One region of the Lentzea sp. NPDC059081 genome, then DNA from elsewhere that is predicted to be linked to it. Evidence: riboswitches for the same ligand, from Rfam matches in the RefSeq annotation. Region 1 holds a riboswitch; each other region holds the start of a gene.
The links. Region 1 has a riboswitch for glycine ahead of gcvT (glycine cleavage system aminomethyltransferase GcvT). Riboswitches for the same ligand answer to the same signal wherever they lie in the genome.
Positions count from the first base shown of each region.

Region 2: linked by a shared signal. The riboswitch ahead of gcvH (glycine cleavage system protein GcvH) and the one ahead of gcvT (glycine cleavage system aminomethyltransferase GcvT) in region 1 are both predicted to bind glycine.
Region 3: linked by a shared signal. The riboswitch ahead of gcvP (aminomethyl-transferring glycine dehydrogenase) and the one ahead of gcvT (glycine cleavage system aminomethyltransferase GcvT) in region 1 are both predicted to bind glycine.

Region 1 covers NZ_JBHYGW010000058.1:639-5,724, forward strand. Annotated here, with positions in the region: gene glyA (serine hydroxymethyltransferase) at 1-1,156, opposite strand, end outside; gene gcvT (glycine cleavage system aminomethyltransferase GcvT) at 1,170-2,264, opposite strand; glycine riboswitch at 2,359-2,450, opposite strand; glycine riboswitch at 2,451-2,556, opposite strand; gene ACFWV3_RS45515 (DUF3817 domain-containing protein) at 2,602-2,904, opposite strand; gene ACFWV3_RS45520 (hypothetical protein) at 2,919-3,275, opposite strand; gene ACFWV3_RS45525 (helix-turn-helix transcriptional regulator) at 3,396-3,890, opposite strand; gene ACFWV3_RS45530 (hypothetical protein) at 4,055-4,234, opposite strand; gene ACFWV3_RS45535 (CaiB/BaiF CoA transferase family protein) at 4,571-5,086, opposite strand, start outside.
Region 2 covers NZ_JBHYGW010000027.1:67,897-72,982, forward strand. Annotated here, with positions in the region: gene ACFWV3_RS37240 (MFS transporter) at 1-678, shown strand, start outside; gene ACFWV3_RS37245 (TetR/AcrR family transcriptional regulator) at 688-1,368, shown strand; gene ald (alanine dehydrogenase) at 1,424-2,536, opposite strand; glycine riboswitch at 2,762-2,854, shown strand; gene gcvH (glycine cleavage system protein GcvH) at 2,920-3,303, shown strand; gene ACFWV3_RS37260 (L-serine ammonia-lyase) at 3,305-4,669, shown strand; gene ACFWV3_RS37265 (hypothetical protein) at 4,656-5,086, opposite strand, start outside.
Region 3 covers NZ_JBHYGW010000010.1:73,252-78,337, forward strand. Annotated here, with positions in the region: gene ACFWV3_RS22875 (bifunctional nuclease family protein) at 1-452, shown strand, start outside; gene ACFWV3_RS22880 (MerR family transcriptional regulator) at 797-1,363, shown strand; gene ACFWV3_RS22885 (Clp protease N-terminal domain-containing protein) at 1,468-2,418, shown strand; glycine riboswitch at 2,475-2,571, shown strand; gene gcvP (aminomethyl-transferring glycine dehydrogenase) at 2,724-5,086, shown strand, end outside.

The DNA.
Region 1 (5,086 bases):
CGACGAAGTCCACCTCACCAAACCCACGAGTGGCCAACGCCGGCGTCCCGATCCGCAGCCCAGACGTCACCATGGGCGGACGCGGGTCATTCGGAACAGCGTTCCGGTTGACCGTGATCCCGATCTGGTGCAGAACGTCCTCAGCCTGCTTCCCGTCCAACTCGGACGAGACCAGGTCGACGAGAACCAGGTGCACATCCGTGCCCCCGGTCAGCACCTTCACCCCAGCAGCAGCGACATCAGCCGCGGACAACCGCGAAGCCAGGATCCGCGCACCTTCCAACGTCCGACGCTGCCGGTCAGCGAACTCCGGCGAGGCAGCGTGCTTGAACGCCACCGCCTTGGCCGCGATCACGTGCTCCAACGGCCCACCCTGCTGCCCGGGGAACACCGCCGAGTTGATCTTCTTGGCGATGTCCGCCTCGTTGGACAGGATCACGCCGCCACGAGGACCGCCCAGGGTCTTGTGCGTGGTGGTGGTCGTGACGTGCGCGTGCGGCACGGGCGACGGGTGCAGTCCGGCGGCCACGAGACCGGCGAAGTGCGCCATGTCGACCATCAGGTAGGCGTCGACCGAGTCGGCGATCCGGCGGAACTCGGCGAAGTCCAGCTGGCGCGGGTACGCGGACCAGCCGGCCACGATCAGCTTCGGCCGGTGCTCGGTGGCCAGGCGCTCGACCTCGGCCATGTCGACCAGGCCGTCCGAGTCGGCGACGTGGTACGGCACGACGTTGTAGAGCTTGCCGGAGAAGTTGATGCGCATGCCGTGCGTCAGGTGGCCGCCGTGCGCCAGGTCCAGGCCCAGGATCGTGTCGCCGGGCTGCAGCAGGGCGAACATGGCGGCCGCGTTGGCCTGCGCGCCCGAGTGCGGCTGCACGTTCGCGAAGCCGGCGCCGAAGAGGGCCTTGATGCGCTCGATGGCCAGGCGCTCGACTACGTCGACGTGCTCGCAGCCGCCGTAGTAGCGGCGGCCGGGGTAGCCCTCGGCGTACTTGTTCGTCAGCACCGAGCCCTGCGCCTGCAGGACCGAGACGGGCGTGAAGTTCTCCGAGGCGATCATCTCGAGCGTGCCCTGCTGGCGCGCCAGCTCGGCCGCGACGGCCTCGGCAACCTCGGGGTCGTACTCCGCGAGGGAAGCGTTGAACTGGTCGGACATCTGGAAGAACTCCCTACTTGGCGCGCTTGTAGAACGGAAGTGCGACGACCTCGACCGGCTGCTTCTTGCCGCGGACGTCCACCAGCAGAGGGGTGCCCGGCTCCGCGCTCGCCTTCGAGACGTAGGCCATGGCGACGGAGTAGCCGAGCGTCGGGGACAGGGCGCCCGAGGTGACCTCGCCGACGACCTCGTCGCCGTTCAGCACCGCGTAGCCGTGGCGCGGGGCGCGGCGCTCCGGAGTCTTCAGACCGACCAGGACCGAGTCCACATCGGACTCCGAGACCTTGCTCAGCGCGTCGCGGCCCACGAAGTCGCCCGGCTTGTCGAGCTTCACGACCCGGCCCAGGCCCGCGTGGTACGGCGTCAGCGACGTCGTCAGCTCGTTGCCGTACAAGGGCATCCCGGCTTCGAGGCGCAACGTGTCGCGGCAGCCGAGCCCGCACGGCTTCAGCTCGTGCGCGGCACCGGCCTCGAGCAGCGCGGTCCACACGGCGGAGGCGTCGGACGGCGCGACGAAGAGCTCGAAGCCCTCCTCGCCCGTGTAGCCGGTGCGGGCCAGCAGCGCCGGGACGCCCGCGACCGAGGACGGGTACGAGGCGTAGTACTTGACCGTCGCGAGGTCGGTGTCGGTGAGGCCGGACAGGATCTCGACCGACTTCGGGCCCTGGATCGCGATCAGCGCGTAGTCGGTCGACCTGTCCTCGACCACCGCGTCGAACCCGGCGGCGCGCTCGACCAGCGCCTCGGCGACCACGGCGGCGTTCGAGGCGTTCGCGACGACCATGAACTCCTCGTCGCCCAACCGGTACACGATCAGGTCGTCGATCACGCCGCCGTCGGCCTGCGTGATCATCGTGTAGCGCGCCTTGCCGACGGCCAGCGCGGAGATGTGGCCGACGAGCGCGTAGTCGAGGGCTTCGCCCGCCTGCGGCCCGGTCAGGACGATCTCACCCATGTGCGTGAGGTCGAACAGGCCCGCGGTCGTGCGCACCGCGTGGTGTTCCGCGAGCTCGCTCGAGTAGCGCAGCGGCATCCGCCAGCCCGCGAAGTCGGTGAACATCGCGCCGAGCTGCTCGTGCTCGGCGTTCAGAGGCGTGAGGCGGGACATCAGAACGCTCCTCCAGGGTGCGCCGAAGAGCCGGACGGCCGGCTGAGGCAACAGAAGAATGACACGGTCCATCGGAGACTCCTCACTTGAGCGAGCCTCCCCCTCTGTCATGAGCCTGAGAGCTTCACCGCGCGCAGCGCGGCTTGCACCGTGGGCGAGGCCGATGGGCCTGCTTTCCAGAGTTGCCTTCGTCGTGCGGTACCTGTACCTGAGAGATTCCGGGGAGGAGTTGCTCCTTCGGCGCCCCCTGCCCGAGAAATCGGGTGCAGTGGGACTCTCCCGCGCGACATCGACGGCCGTGTTCAGTTGTCAGCCCCAGACGCTAGCAGGCCAAACGTCACAACGGCACGCCCTGCGCGGTCTTCTCGACCACTTTGCGCTCCGCCCAGAACGACAGGAACGGGACGGTGCCGGCGAGCAGCACCAGCAGGGTGCCCTTGATCGACCAGCGCAGCTTGAGCGCCAGGTCGACCGAGATCACCAGGTAGATGGCGTAGAGGAAGCCGTGGATCGGGCCGACGACCTTCATCGCGCCGCCCATGTCCGCGGCGTACTTGAGCACCATCGCCACGACCAGGAGCAGCAGGAAGACACCGACCACGTAAGCCATGACCCGGAACCGGGTCAACGCACCCTTCATCTGCCCGCCTTCGCTCAACGACCGTCCCGCGCGTTGAGGTCCGCGAGCATGCGGTTGTAGGCCGCGAGCTCCGCGTCTTCTTCGTCGTCGAAGTGCTCGACAGGCGCGGGTGTGACGGCGTCAACGGTAGTCACCGGCCGGGGACCGGGTGCAACCGGCTCCGGTGCGGAGAGAGCCCCGTCACGGTTCTGGCGCGCCAGGCGGCGGAAGCGCCACACCATGAAGAGGGGGAAGAGGCCGAAGAGCGGCCACTGGAGCACGTACCCGAGGTTCTGGAACGTGCCGCTGGCGGACTCGAAGCGCTGCCACTGCCAGTACGCGAGCCCGCAACACACGACCAGCGCCGCCAGACAGGCGAACGCGATCAACAAGCGTTGGGGAGTAAGGAGGCCGCGCACGACCTCCACACTACTTGGGTGAGGCCTCCGACCAGGAGGCCGCCCGTGAGGGACATGAACTCGGGGCTGCCGATTCCTCGACAGCCCTTACCTCTACGCCACGCCGTCCCGGCGCTGCCTCTGCAGACGTGCGACGCACCAGGCCGCGGCGGAGCCACGACGAAGGTGCTGGAGAACCGTCATCGGTCCCAGGCGCCTCCCGAGGTCGGCAGGAGTCAGGCCGGCAGCGCGGTAGTCGAGCGCGCGCTGGTCCAACGGGCTGATGCCCGCGTCCCACCACTGCTCGGCCTCGCTGACGTCACCGACGAGCTGCCAGTAGCTCGCTGCGGCGGCGAGCAACGCCTCGGGTGCCTCCGGCGCCCGCTTGCGCATCGCGGCCACGTAGGCCGGATCCGCCGAGTCGACCTTGACCAAGCCACGCGACCCGCTCCGTGCGGCACCCCGCTGCACGGGAATGCCCGGCGCCGAGGGGGGAGCCTCCGCGAGCCACGCGTTCTTGATCCGGTTCACCTCCTGCATCTCTGCGTCATCAGACCGTTCAGCCGCCCACTGCTTCAACAGCTCGTGGACCCCGGAGTCCTCGACCATCCATGCCTCCTCGTCGGTCGGGGATCGGCCATTGCAGCGGAAGGTATTCGGTAGGTCTGACAATCGCCAGACCCTGAATCCCCAGAACACCCGTTACCAGTGCGTGATTGGCCGCATTCCACCCGTCCGGCTCAACGCGAACGGTCGAAGATCACCGTCAGTCACTAGCGGATCGGCGTCGCCGTGCCGAAGAGGCTCCTGACGAAGGTGATGATCGACTCCGCGCCCTGCCGCAGCCAGCCGAGGACCTGCTGGACCGCCGAAGCGGACTGCTCGGGCTGGGTGATCAGGAGGAACAGCACCAGCGCGACGCCCGCCAGCACTAGCACCTTCTTGAGGTTCACAGGTACCTCTCCGTCCATGTCGCTCACAGCTGAGGCGGCGGACCGCCGTGTCACCCGACATGGTCCCTCATTCACCCGTGCGATGAACAACGACCACGCCCATCCGGGGTCAGGTTCCGCCTGTGGCGCACGCCTGCACGACGCCCAATGTCACCCGAATGGCGGCTAAAGAGGTCCGTGTCCAGCGCCGATGTCCTAGGCACGAGGTGAACACGGACTCCCTCGCATCCCACAGCTTGGACAGAGACTGGTGCACCGGGCCTCACCCGGATGCCGAACCTGCGGCATCACGCTCCGTCACGCCGTCGTGGCGCAATTTAATGCGCACCCGAACATTCATCCAATTACTCCGGACCGACGCAGTTCCATAATTTCGGCGTCCGATACACCCATGCCGGCAAGCACTTCCCCGGTGTTCGCCCCGGTCTCCACCGGAGGCGTCGGAACCGCGGCCGGAGTCCGGTCAAACCGGGGCGCCGGAGCCGGGTGCAGCGCACCGGCGACGTCCACGAACGTGTCCCGCGCCGTGTTGTGCGGATGCCGTGCCGCCTCGTCCGGGGCCAGCACCGGCGCCAGGCACGCGTCCGTGTCCCCCGCGAGCTCCGCCCACTCGTCCCGCGTCCGCGACTTCACCGCCGCTGCGATGCGGTCGCGCAGCTCAGGCCACTTCGCCGGGTCGTTGCGCGAGGGCGCGTCCTCCAGGCCCAGCACGCGCACCAGGTCGGCGTAGAACTTCTCCTCCAGCGCGCCCACGGCCACGAACCGCCCGTCCGCGGCCTCGTAGACGTCGTAGAACGGCACGCCGCCGTCGAGCATGTTCTCGCCGCGACCACCCGACCACATGCCCGCGGA
Region 2 (5,086 bases), on a different contig from region 1:
CCGGAGCCGATGCTCGACCTCGGGTTCTTCGCCGACCGCCGGTTCACCGGTGCGGTGGCCTCGGGGGTGCTGGCGGCGTTCGGCATGGCGGGCTCGCTCTTCCTGCTGACGCAACACCTCCAGGGCGTGCTCGGCTACAGCCCGCTGGAGGCCGGTGTGCGCGTGGCGCCGATGGCGATCGCGTTGCTCGTCACCAGCAACACGTTGGGGCAGCTGGTGATCAGGCTGGGAGCCGGCCGGGCGATGGTGCTGGGCATGACGGTCGTCGCGAGCGGCGTGGCGTTGCTGTCGATCGGCACGACCTACCCGCCGACGCTGGCCGGGCTGGTCCTCATCGGCGTCGGAGTCGGTGTGTCGCAACCGGTTGCCGTCAACGCGCTGATGGGGTCGATCCCGCCGGAACGCGCCGGCATCGCGTCCGGGCTGTCGGGAACGCTGACGGAGCTCGGGTCGTCCTTCGGCATCGCCGTGCTCGGGGCGCTGCTGTCGGCGCGGTTCGCGGCCTCGTTGCCCGAGGGCGTTCCCGGCCGGTCGTTGAGCGAGGCACTGCACAGCGGCGCCGACATCGCCGTCGTGCGCGAGGCGTTCTCCAACGGGATGAGCGTCAGCTTGGTCATCGGCGCTGTCGCCGTGTTCCTGGGAGGTGTGGTCGCCGGTGTTCTGCTGAGGCGTGCCTAGGATCGCGATGTGGAGAGCGTGTGGTTCAGCAAGCCCCGGCCCGGCAGCGGCCAGCCCCTCGGCCTGAGCCGTGAGGCCATCGTCCGCAAGGCGATGGAGATGCTGGACGCCGACGGCCTGCAGAAGCTGTCCATGCGGAAGCTCGCGGCCGCGCTCGGCGCCGCACCCATGTCGCTGTACTGGCACGTGCCGACGAAGGACGCGTTGATCGAGCTCTGCCTCGACGAGATCTACGGCGAGTTCACCCTGCCCGATCCCGAAACCGACTGGGAGACCGCGGTGCGCGCGATGATGCACGAGCTGCGCCGGCTCGCGCTCGAGCACCCGTGGTGGATCCGCGGGATCGGGCAGTTCAACACCATCGGCCCGAACGCGGTGGCCTACGCGGACGCCATGTTCGGGCCGATGCTGCGCGCGGGCCTGAGCACCGTGGCCGCCGCGCAGTCGATCTCCGCTGTGGGCAGCTACGTCAACGGGTACGCGATCGCGGAGGTCAACTTCGTCGGACGCGGCGGGATGGACTCGCCGCCCCCTGACCTGGGCAAGATCGCCGACCTCTACCGCGAGAAGCACCCCCGGTACGTCGCGATGCTGGACGAGAGGGAGATCTGGTCGCTGGACCGCCAGTTCGAGTTCGGGCTGGACTGCGTGATCGACGGCATCAAGGCGCGCGTCAAAGCACTCAGATAGGCGAAACCCCCGCAGCGATTCACGCGTGCGGGGGCCTCATTCATTCGGTTGGTCTTCAGACGACGGACTCCAGCGGCGTGTGCAGCAGGCCGGTCGCGTCAGCCACCGGGCCGTTGGTCAGCAGGCCGGCGTGGACGTTGAGGCCCAAGGCGAGCGAACGGTCGTCCTTGAGCGCCTTCTCCCAGCCCTTGTCGGCCAGCGCGACGGCGTACGGCAGCGTCACGTTGGTCAGCGCGTAGGTGGAGGTGCGCGGGACGGCGCCCGGCATGTTGGCCACGCAGTAGAACACCGAGTTGTGGACCTCGTAGGTCGGCTCGGCGTGCGTGGTGGCGCGGGAGTCCTCGAAGCAGCCGCCCTGGTCGATCGCGATGTCGACGAGCACCGAACCCGGCTTCATCTCGGCCACCAGGGCGTTCGAGACCAGCTTCGGGGCCGCGGCGCCCGGTACCAGCACGGCGCCGATGACCAGGTCGGCCTCGCGGACGGCCTGCTCGATGGCGAACGAGTTCGAGGCGAGCGTGCGCAGACGGCCGGAGAACTGGGCGTCGATCTGGCGCAGGCGGTCGACGTTGGTGTCGAGGATCTGCACGTCGGCGCCCATGCCGACGGCGATGGTGGCGGCGTTGACGCCCGCCACGCCGCCGCCGATCACGACCACGCGGGCCGGGGCGACACCGGGGACGCCGCCGGGCAGCACGCCGCGGCCGCCGGAGGGCTTCATCAGGCTGAACGCGCCGACCTGCGGGGCCAGGCGGCCCGCGACCTCGGACATCGGGGCGAGCAGCGGCAGCGCGCGGTTCGGCAGCTGCACGGTCTCGTAGGCGATGGCGGTGGTGCCGGACGCGAGCAGCGCCTCGGTCAGCGGCTTGTCGGCGGCGAGGTGGAGGTAGGTGAAGAGGGTCTGGCCGGCGCGGAGACGGGGGTACTCCTCGGCGATCGGCTCCTTGACCTTGAGGACCAGGTCGCCCTCCGCCCACACGTCGTCGGCGGTCGCGAGCACCTTGGCGCCCGCGGCGAGGTACTCCTCGTCTGTGATCGCGGAGCCCAGACCGGCGCCCTGCTCGACGAACACGTCGTGCCCGCGGCTCGTCAGCTCGTGCGCACCGGCAGGGGTGAGAGCGACGCGGTACTCGTGGTTCTTGATCTCGCGGGGAACTGCGATCCGCACGATGACTCCTCCGTTCGGTGGCCGACATCTCACAATGTGGGGCAGTGGGAAGGTCATGTCACTGTGCTGATCGCACTATCACGCACCCGTGTGGTTGTTCATCTAGGACAGGGCGACTCGGGCCGCTCTCGCGTGTGACTCGACCGGTTCGCGTTGACACCCGGCGGGGCCCGCACATAGCGTTCGGCCCCGAGAACTGAAGACCGGCCGTGGCGCGTCAGCGCCGGAACCCGAGTGGGAGAGACCTCGACGTCGGAGTCGGGGCGCCGAAGGGGCAAGCTCCCGCACACTCTCAGGCAGCAAGACCGCTCGGGGTAGGCAACTCTGCACGGCGGAGGGGGCGCAAGTGTGTCCTTGACCCGTCACCAGCCAGAGGAGTCGCCGTGCAGTTCCCCGAGAACCTGCTCTACACCACCGAGCACGAGTGGGTCGACTGGACGCCGGGCACCCAGGACCCGCTGACCTGCGGAATCACCGAGTACGCCGCGGACGCGCTCGGCGACATCGTCTTCGTGCAGCTGCCGGAGGTCGGCGCGAAGGTGATCACCAACGAGGTCTGCGGCGAGCTCGAGTCCACCAAGTCCGTCAGCGACCTGTTCTCGCCCGTCACCGGCGAGGTGATCGAGGTCAACGGCGCCGTCGTCGACGACCCGGCGATCGTCAACAGCGACCCCTACGGCGCCGGCTGGCTGTTCAAGGTTCGCGTCGAGTCGGCCGAGAACCTGCTCACGGCGGCGAAGTACGCCGAGCTCACCAAGTCCGACTGACATGGCCATCAGCGTCTTCGACCTGTTCTCCGTCGGCATCGGACCGTCCAGCTCGCACACGGTCGGTCCGATGCGCGCGGCGGCGATGTTCGTCGAGAAGCTCGGCGAGCGCCTGTCCGGAGTGGACCGGGTGCACGTCGAGCTCTTCGGTTCGCTCGGCGCCACCGGGCACGGCCACGGGAGCCCCAAGGCCGTCTTCCTCGGCCTGGAGGGCAACCTCCCCGAGGAGGTCGACCCCGCGGTCGCGGCCGGGCGCGTCGACGAGATCGTCGCGAGTGGACGGCTGCGGCTCGGCGGCACGCACGAGATCGCGTTCCGGCACGACCACGACCTCATCATGCACCGCCGCAAGTCGCTTCCTCTGCACCCCAACGGGATGAGCTTCGAGGCGTTCAGCGGGGGCACTTCGGTCGAGCACGCCGTCTACTACTCGATCGGCGGCGGGTTCGTCGTCGACGAGAACGCCTCGGGCACCGACCGGATCAAGCCGGACACCACGCCGTTGCCGCACCCGTTCCTCACCGGCGACGAGCTGCTCGCGCGCTGCCGCGAGACCGGGCTGTCGATCAGCGAGATCATGATGGCCAACGAGCTGTCGTGGCGCACCGAGGACGAGGTGCGGTCGGGGCTGCTGCACATCTGGCACGTCATGCAGGAGTGCGTCGAACGCGGCTGCACCGAGCACGGCGTGCTGCCCGGCGGCCTGAAGGTCCGCCGCCGCGCCGCCGAGATGCGCAAGCGCCTGGAGGGCGAGCACTTCGTCACCGACCCGCTGCGGGTCATGGACTGGGTGACCCTCTTCGCGCTGGCCGTCAACGAGGAGAACGCGGCGGGCGGCCGGGTCGTCACCGCACCGACCAACGGCGCGGCCGGCATCGTCCCGGCGGTCCTGCACTACTACACGAAGTTCGTGCCGGGGGCCGACGACGACGGCGTGGTCCGGTTCCTGCTGACCGCGGGTGCGATCGGCGTGCTGTTCAAGGAGAACGCGTCGATCTCCGGTGCCGAGGTCGGGTGCCAGGGCGAGGTCGGTTCCGCCTGCTCGATGGCGGCCGGCGGCCTCGCCGAGGTGCTCGGCGGCACGCCCGAACAGGTCGAGAACGCGGCCGAGATCGCCATGGAGCACAACCTCGGCCTGACCTGCGACCCGATCGGCGGGCTGGTGCAGATCCCGTGCATCGAACGCAACGCCGTCGCGTCGATCAAGGCGATCACCGCGGTGCGCATGGCGTTGCGCGGGGACGGGTCGCACTTCGTGTCGCTCGACAAGGTCATCAAGACCATGCGGGACACGGGCAAGGACATGTCGGTCAAGTACAAGGAGACGGCCCGCGGCGGACTCGCCGTGAACGTCATCGAGTGCTGAGCCACTCCTCGACCTCTTCGTGAGGCGTGGGACCGGTCCACCGCAGCCACGTGCCGAACGTGCTGTTCGCGCTGTGGACGTCCGACCACTCCTCGGCGAGGTGCTCGACGACCTCGCCGGGGAGCGTCTCGACCAGGCGCAGCCACGGCGTCAGGCTCTGGTCGAGCTGCGCGGCCGCCTGGACCAGCTCGCTCAGGTCCCGCCACCGCTCCTCGTCCGCGGCCGCGCGCAGGACGACGTCGGTGACCTGCGCGCGCAGCGCCGCGCGTTCGGCTTCCGGCCACTCGGCGAAGCCCGCCCAGGACAGTCCCATGGTGAGCCGGGAGTCGGGGTCGCCGTCCAGCAACCCGACCACGCGGTGCCCGATCCGGCGCCACGCGGGCGCGTACTCCTCGGGTGCGAAGTGGTCCTCGACCT
Region 3 (5,086 bases), on a different contig from region 1:
GCGTCCGGGTGGAGCTGCCCCAGAACCAGCCGATCCTCCTGCTCCGCGAAACCGAGGGTGAGCGGTACCTGCCGATCTGGATCGGCTCCGTGGAGGCCACGGCCATCGCACTCGAGCAACAGGGCGTCCGGCCGGCCAGGCCGCTGACGCACGACCTCCTCAAGGACGTCATCGGGGCGCTGGGCCGCAACCTCGAACAGGTGCGGATCACCGACCTGCAGGAGGGCACGTTCTTCGCCGAGCTCGTGTTCGACGGCGACGTGCGGGTGTCCGCGCGCCCCTCGGACTCGGTGGCGCTGGCGCTGCGCGTGGGGGTGCCGATCCACGCGGAGGAGTCCGTGCTGGCGGAGGCGGGCCTCATCATCCCGGACGAGCAGGAGGACGAGGTGGAGAAGTTCCGCGAGTTCCTCGACTCCGTGTCCCCGGAGGACTTCAGGGGCGCGGATACATAGGCCGCGGAGACGGCACCGTAGGAGCGCAGACATCCGGGTTGTGGTGTCTGTCGCTCTTCGTCTCGCTCACGCCCCCCGTGCTCCGTCCGCGTGTCGCCCCATCGGGCTACTCAGTGCCCGATCGGCCCGCTAAACGATCACTAAACGTCACCTGAACGTCCTACTTCGGGTGACGGTGTGACCCTCTACTTCAGGTTGAGGGTCGACACTCCCCGCGCGTCGCGTTGACCTGCCCTCGGAGCGGTCCTACCGTCGAACTCGAGTGGACGTCGCTGGTTCGCGCGAGCTGACGTGGCGGCTTGACGGCCATCGAGTTTCGTGGCCGTTCGCGAGGGGAGGCAGGCGTGGTCGAGGAAGCGCCCTTGAGGGCCGGATCCGGGCAGCAGGGCGAGCTGTTCCCGGACTCCTCGCTGCCGGACGAGCTCGTCGGTTACCGGGGTCCCGCGGCGTGTCAGATCGCGGGCATCACGTACCGGCAGCTCGACTACTGGGCCCGGACGGGGCTCGTCGCCCCGACGGTGCGGATGGCGCACGGCTCCGGCAGCCAGAGGCTGTACTCGTTCAAGGACATCCTGGTCCTGAAGGTCGTGAAGCGACTGCTGGACACCGGCGTCTCGCTGCAGAACATCAGGGTCGCGGTCGACCACCTGCGCCGCCGCGGCGTCCAGGACCTCGCGAAGATCACCCTCTTCTCCGACGGCACGACCGTCTACGAGTGCACGTCACCGGAGGAGGTCGTCGACCTGCTGCAGGGCGGCCAGGGCGTGTTCGGCATCGCGGTGAGCGGTGCGATGCGCGAGATCAGCGGGACCATCCACGAGTTCCCGGCCGAACGCGCGGACGGCGTCGAGATCGCCCCGATGACCGAGGACGAGCTGACCCGCCGCCGCCGCGAGCGCGCGACCGGCTGACCGGTCGCTCCTCCTGGCCGGCTACCCCTTCCTGGCCGACTGGCCGTCCTCTGTGGCCGGTCGGCAGAGGCGCCGCGGCACCCCGGCTCCCTAGCGTTGCCGGCATGACCCCCACTCCTTCCTCGCAGGTCGTGAAAGCGCTGGCCGCGGCCGTGCAACGGGCGTTCCGGCTGGAGTTCGGCTTCGTCGGCACCGAGAACCTGCTCATCGCGCTCGCCGACACCACCGGTCCCGGGCGCAAGCTCGGCGTGAGGTCGCTGCGGGCGCAGGCGATGGCGCGGGGGACCGAGCACTGGGCGAGCGGCGACGGCGGCGCCACCGAGGCCGGTCCGGACGTCACGACGCTGCTGCGCGCCGCCCACCACCAGGCACGTGTCGACACCCCGGTGCCCGCCAGCGTCGCGCTGGACGCCTGCCTGCGCGCGGCGATCGGCCAGGCCGGCGACGGCGTGCTGACCACGACCCACCTGTCGCTCGCGTTGCTGTCGCTGGAGTTCGGCCGGGTCGCGGACCTGATGGCCGTGCGACGCGTGGACGTCGAGGCCACCGCGGCGGCCGTGCGCGCGGCGTCGGAACCCGAGGAGGCTCCGGCGGTGTGGCTGCTGCGCAAGGCCGGTGCGCTGGAAGGGGAGTCCGGCGGCGGGTACGTGCGCTGGCTGACCAAGCTCGTCGTGCGCGGACAGGGGCTGGGCGGGCCCGAGCTCACCGCGGTGCGCGCCGAGGCCGAACGGCTCGCCGTCGCCGGCGACCGCACCGTCACCTCCCGCGACCTCGTGGCCGCGGTGCTGACGCTCGACCAGCAGCTGTCGGCGGCGGGCAGGAAGCTGCGGCCCGAGCTCGAGTCCGGTGCGGCGGCGGCGTTGCGCGCGGCGGGCGTGGACCGCGCGACCCTGCCCGCGGGCGGCCCGGTGGAGCGGGCGATCGAGGGCGCGAAGCTCGTCGCGGCCCGGCGCGGGGACGACGTCGTGGGCGCCCGGCACCTGCTCGTGGCCCTGCGCGACGACCAGGAGGACCCCGTCTCCGCGGCCTTGTCCGGTCTCGGTGCTGAGATGTAGGTCGCGTCCGGGGGGACTGGGTGGGCTGCCTGCGGGTATTCTTCTCGGGTAGTCGCTGAACTCAGGCGGGAGAGACCGGGTCGCAGAGCCCGGCGCCGAAGGAGCAAGTCCCTCCCCGGGAACCTCTCAGGCATCCAGGACCGCCCGAGCGAGACGCCTCTGGAAAGTGGAGCCCCGCGAGGGGGTCCCGCCGACGGTGAAAGCCCGCTCCCGCAGCGGGTGAACCTCTCAGGCGCCCTTCGGGGTACGGACAGAGCGGGGAGGGCACCAGGACACGTGTGCCCTCAGGCCCCCGGAGGCGTTAGATGACGCAGGACCGCATTCCGCTCGCCGCTCTCGAGCACGGCACCCCGTTCGCCGACCGCCACGTCGGCCCGCGCCCCGCCGAGCTCGCCCGGATCCTCGACGTCATCGGCGTCGGGTCGCTGGAGGAGCTGGCGCAGCACGCGGTTCCCCCGTCCATCCACGAGCGCGACCTCGTGCTGGACCTGCCCGCCCCGGCCACCGAGACCGAGGCGCTCGCCGAGCTGCGCGCGCTGGCGGCGCAGAACCGGCCGATGACCCAGATGATCGGCCTGGGCTACTACGACACCGTGACGCCGGGCGTGATCCTGCGCAACGTCCTCGAGTCGCCCGCCTGGTACACCGCCTACACGCCGTACCAGCCGGAGATCTCGCAGGGCCGCCTCGAGGCGCTGCTGAACTTCCAGACGATGGTCGGCGACCTCACCGCGCTGCCCGTCGCCAACGCGTCCATGCTGGACGAGTCGACCGCCGCCGCCGAGGCCATGACCCTGGTGCGCCGCGCGGGCAAGTCCAAGTCGGACAAGTTCGTCATCGACGCCGACACGCTGCCGCAGACGCTCGCCGTCATCGAGACGCGCGCCGAGCCGCTGGGCATCGAGATCGTCGTCGCCGACCTGTCGCAGGGCATCGAGGGCCTGGGCCTGGGCGGCGACTTCTTCGGCGTGCTGCTGTCCTACCCCGGCGCGTCCGGTGTGGTGCGCGACCAGAAGGCGTTGATCGAGGAGATCCACGCCGCCGGCGCGCAGGCCGTGGTCGTCGCCGACCTGCTGGCACTGACGCTGCTGCGCGCGCCGGGCGAGATCGGCGCCGACGTCGTCGTCGGCACCACCCAGCGCTTCGGCGTGCCGATCGGCTTCGGCGGCCCGCACGCCGGCTACATGGCCGTCCGCTCCGGCCTGGAGCGCCAGCTGCCCGGCCGCCTCGTGGGCGTCTCGGTCGACGCCGACGGCTCCCTGGCCTACCGCCTGGCCCTGCAGACGCGCGAGCAGCACATCCGCCGCGAGAAGGCCACGTCCAACATCTGCACCGCGCAGGTGCTGCTCGCCGTGATCGCCTCGATGTACGCGGTCTACCACGGTCCCGAGGGCCTGCGTGGCATCGCGACCCGCGTGCACCGCCTGGCCACCGTGCTCGCCACGGGCCTGTGCGAGGCCGGTCTGGACGTCGTGCACGGCGAGTTCTTCGACACCGTCGAGGTCCGCGTGCCCGGCGAGGCCGCCGCGGTCGTCGAGAAGGCCCGCGAGGCCGGCATCAACCTGCGCAAGGTCGACGACGACGTCGTCGCCATCGCGTGCGACGAGAAGACGACGCGCGCCCACGTCGTCGCCGTGTGGGAGGCCTTCGGCGTCACCGGGTCCGATGTGGACGCCATCGACGCCGACACCGCGGACGGCATCCCGGCCGACCTGCGCCGCACGTCCGACTACCTGACCCACCCGGTCTTCCACGCGCACCGCTCCGAGACGGCGCTGCTGCGCTACCTGCGCGCGCTGTCCGACAAGGACGTCGCCCTGGACCGCAGCATGATCCCGCTCGGCTCCTGCACGATGAAGCTGAACGCCACCGCGGAGATGGAGTCCATCACCTGGCCGGAGTTCTCGACGCTGCACCCGTTCGCGCCCGTCGAGGACGCGGCCGGTCTGCTGAGGATCGTGTCGGACCTGGAGGCCTGGCTCGCCGAGGTCACCGGCTACGACGCCGTGTCGCTGCAGCCCAACGCCGGCTCGCAGGGTGAGTTCGCCGGCCTGCTGGCGATCCGCGCCTACCACCGCGCCAACGGCGACGCCGACCGCGACGTCTGCCTGATCCCGTCGTCCGCCCACGGCACCAACGCCGCGTCCGCCGTCATGGCCGGCATGCGCGTCGTCGTCGTGAAGTGCGACGACAAGGGCAACATCGACATGGGCCACCTGCGCACCACGGTCGCCGAGCACGCCGACGACCTGGCCGCGATCATGATCACCTACCCGTCGACCCACGGCGTGTACGAGGACACCGTCCGCGAGGTCTGCGGCCTGGTCCACGACGCGGGCGGCCAGGTGTACGTCGACGGCGCGAACCTCAACGCGTTGATCGGTCTCGCCCGCTACGGCAAGTTCGGCTCGGACGTCTCGCACCTGAACCTGCACAAGACGTTCTGCATCCCGCACGGCGGCGGTGGCCCCGGCGTCGGCCCGATCGGCGTGAAGTCCCACCTCGCGCCGTTCCTGCCGAACCACCCGCTGCAGCCGACCGCGGGACCGGCCACCGGTGTCGGCCCGATCTCGGGCGCCCCGTGGGGTTCCGCGTCGATCCTGCCGATCTCGTGGGCCTACGTGCGGATGATGGGCGGCGACGGCCTGCGCCGCGCGACCCTGACCGC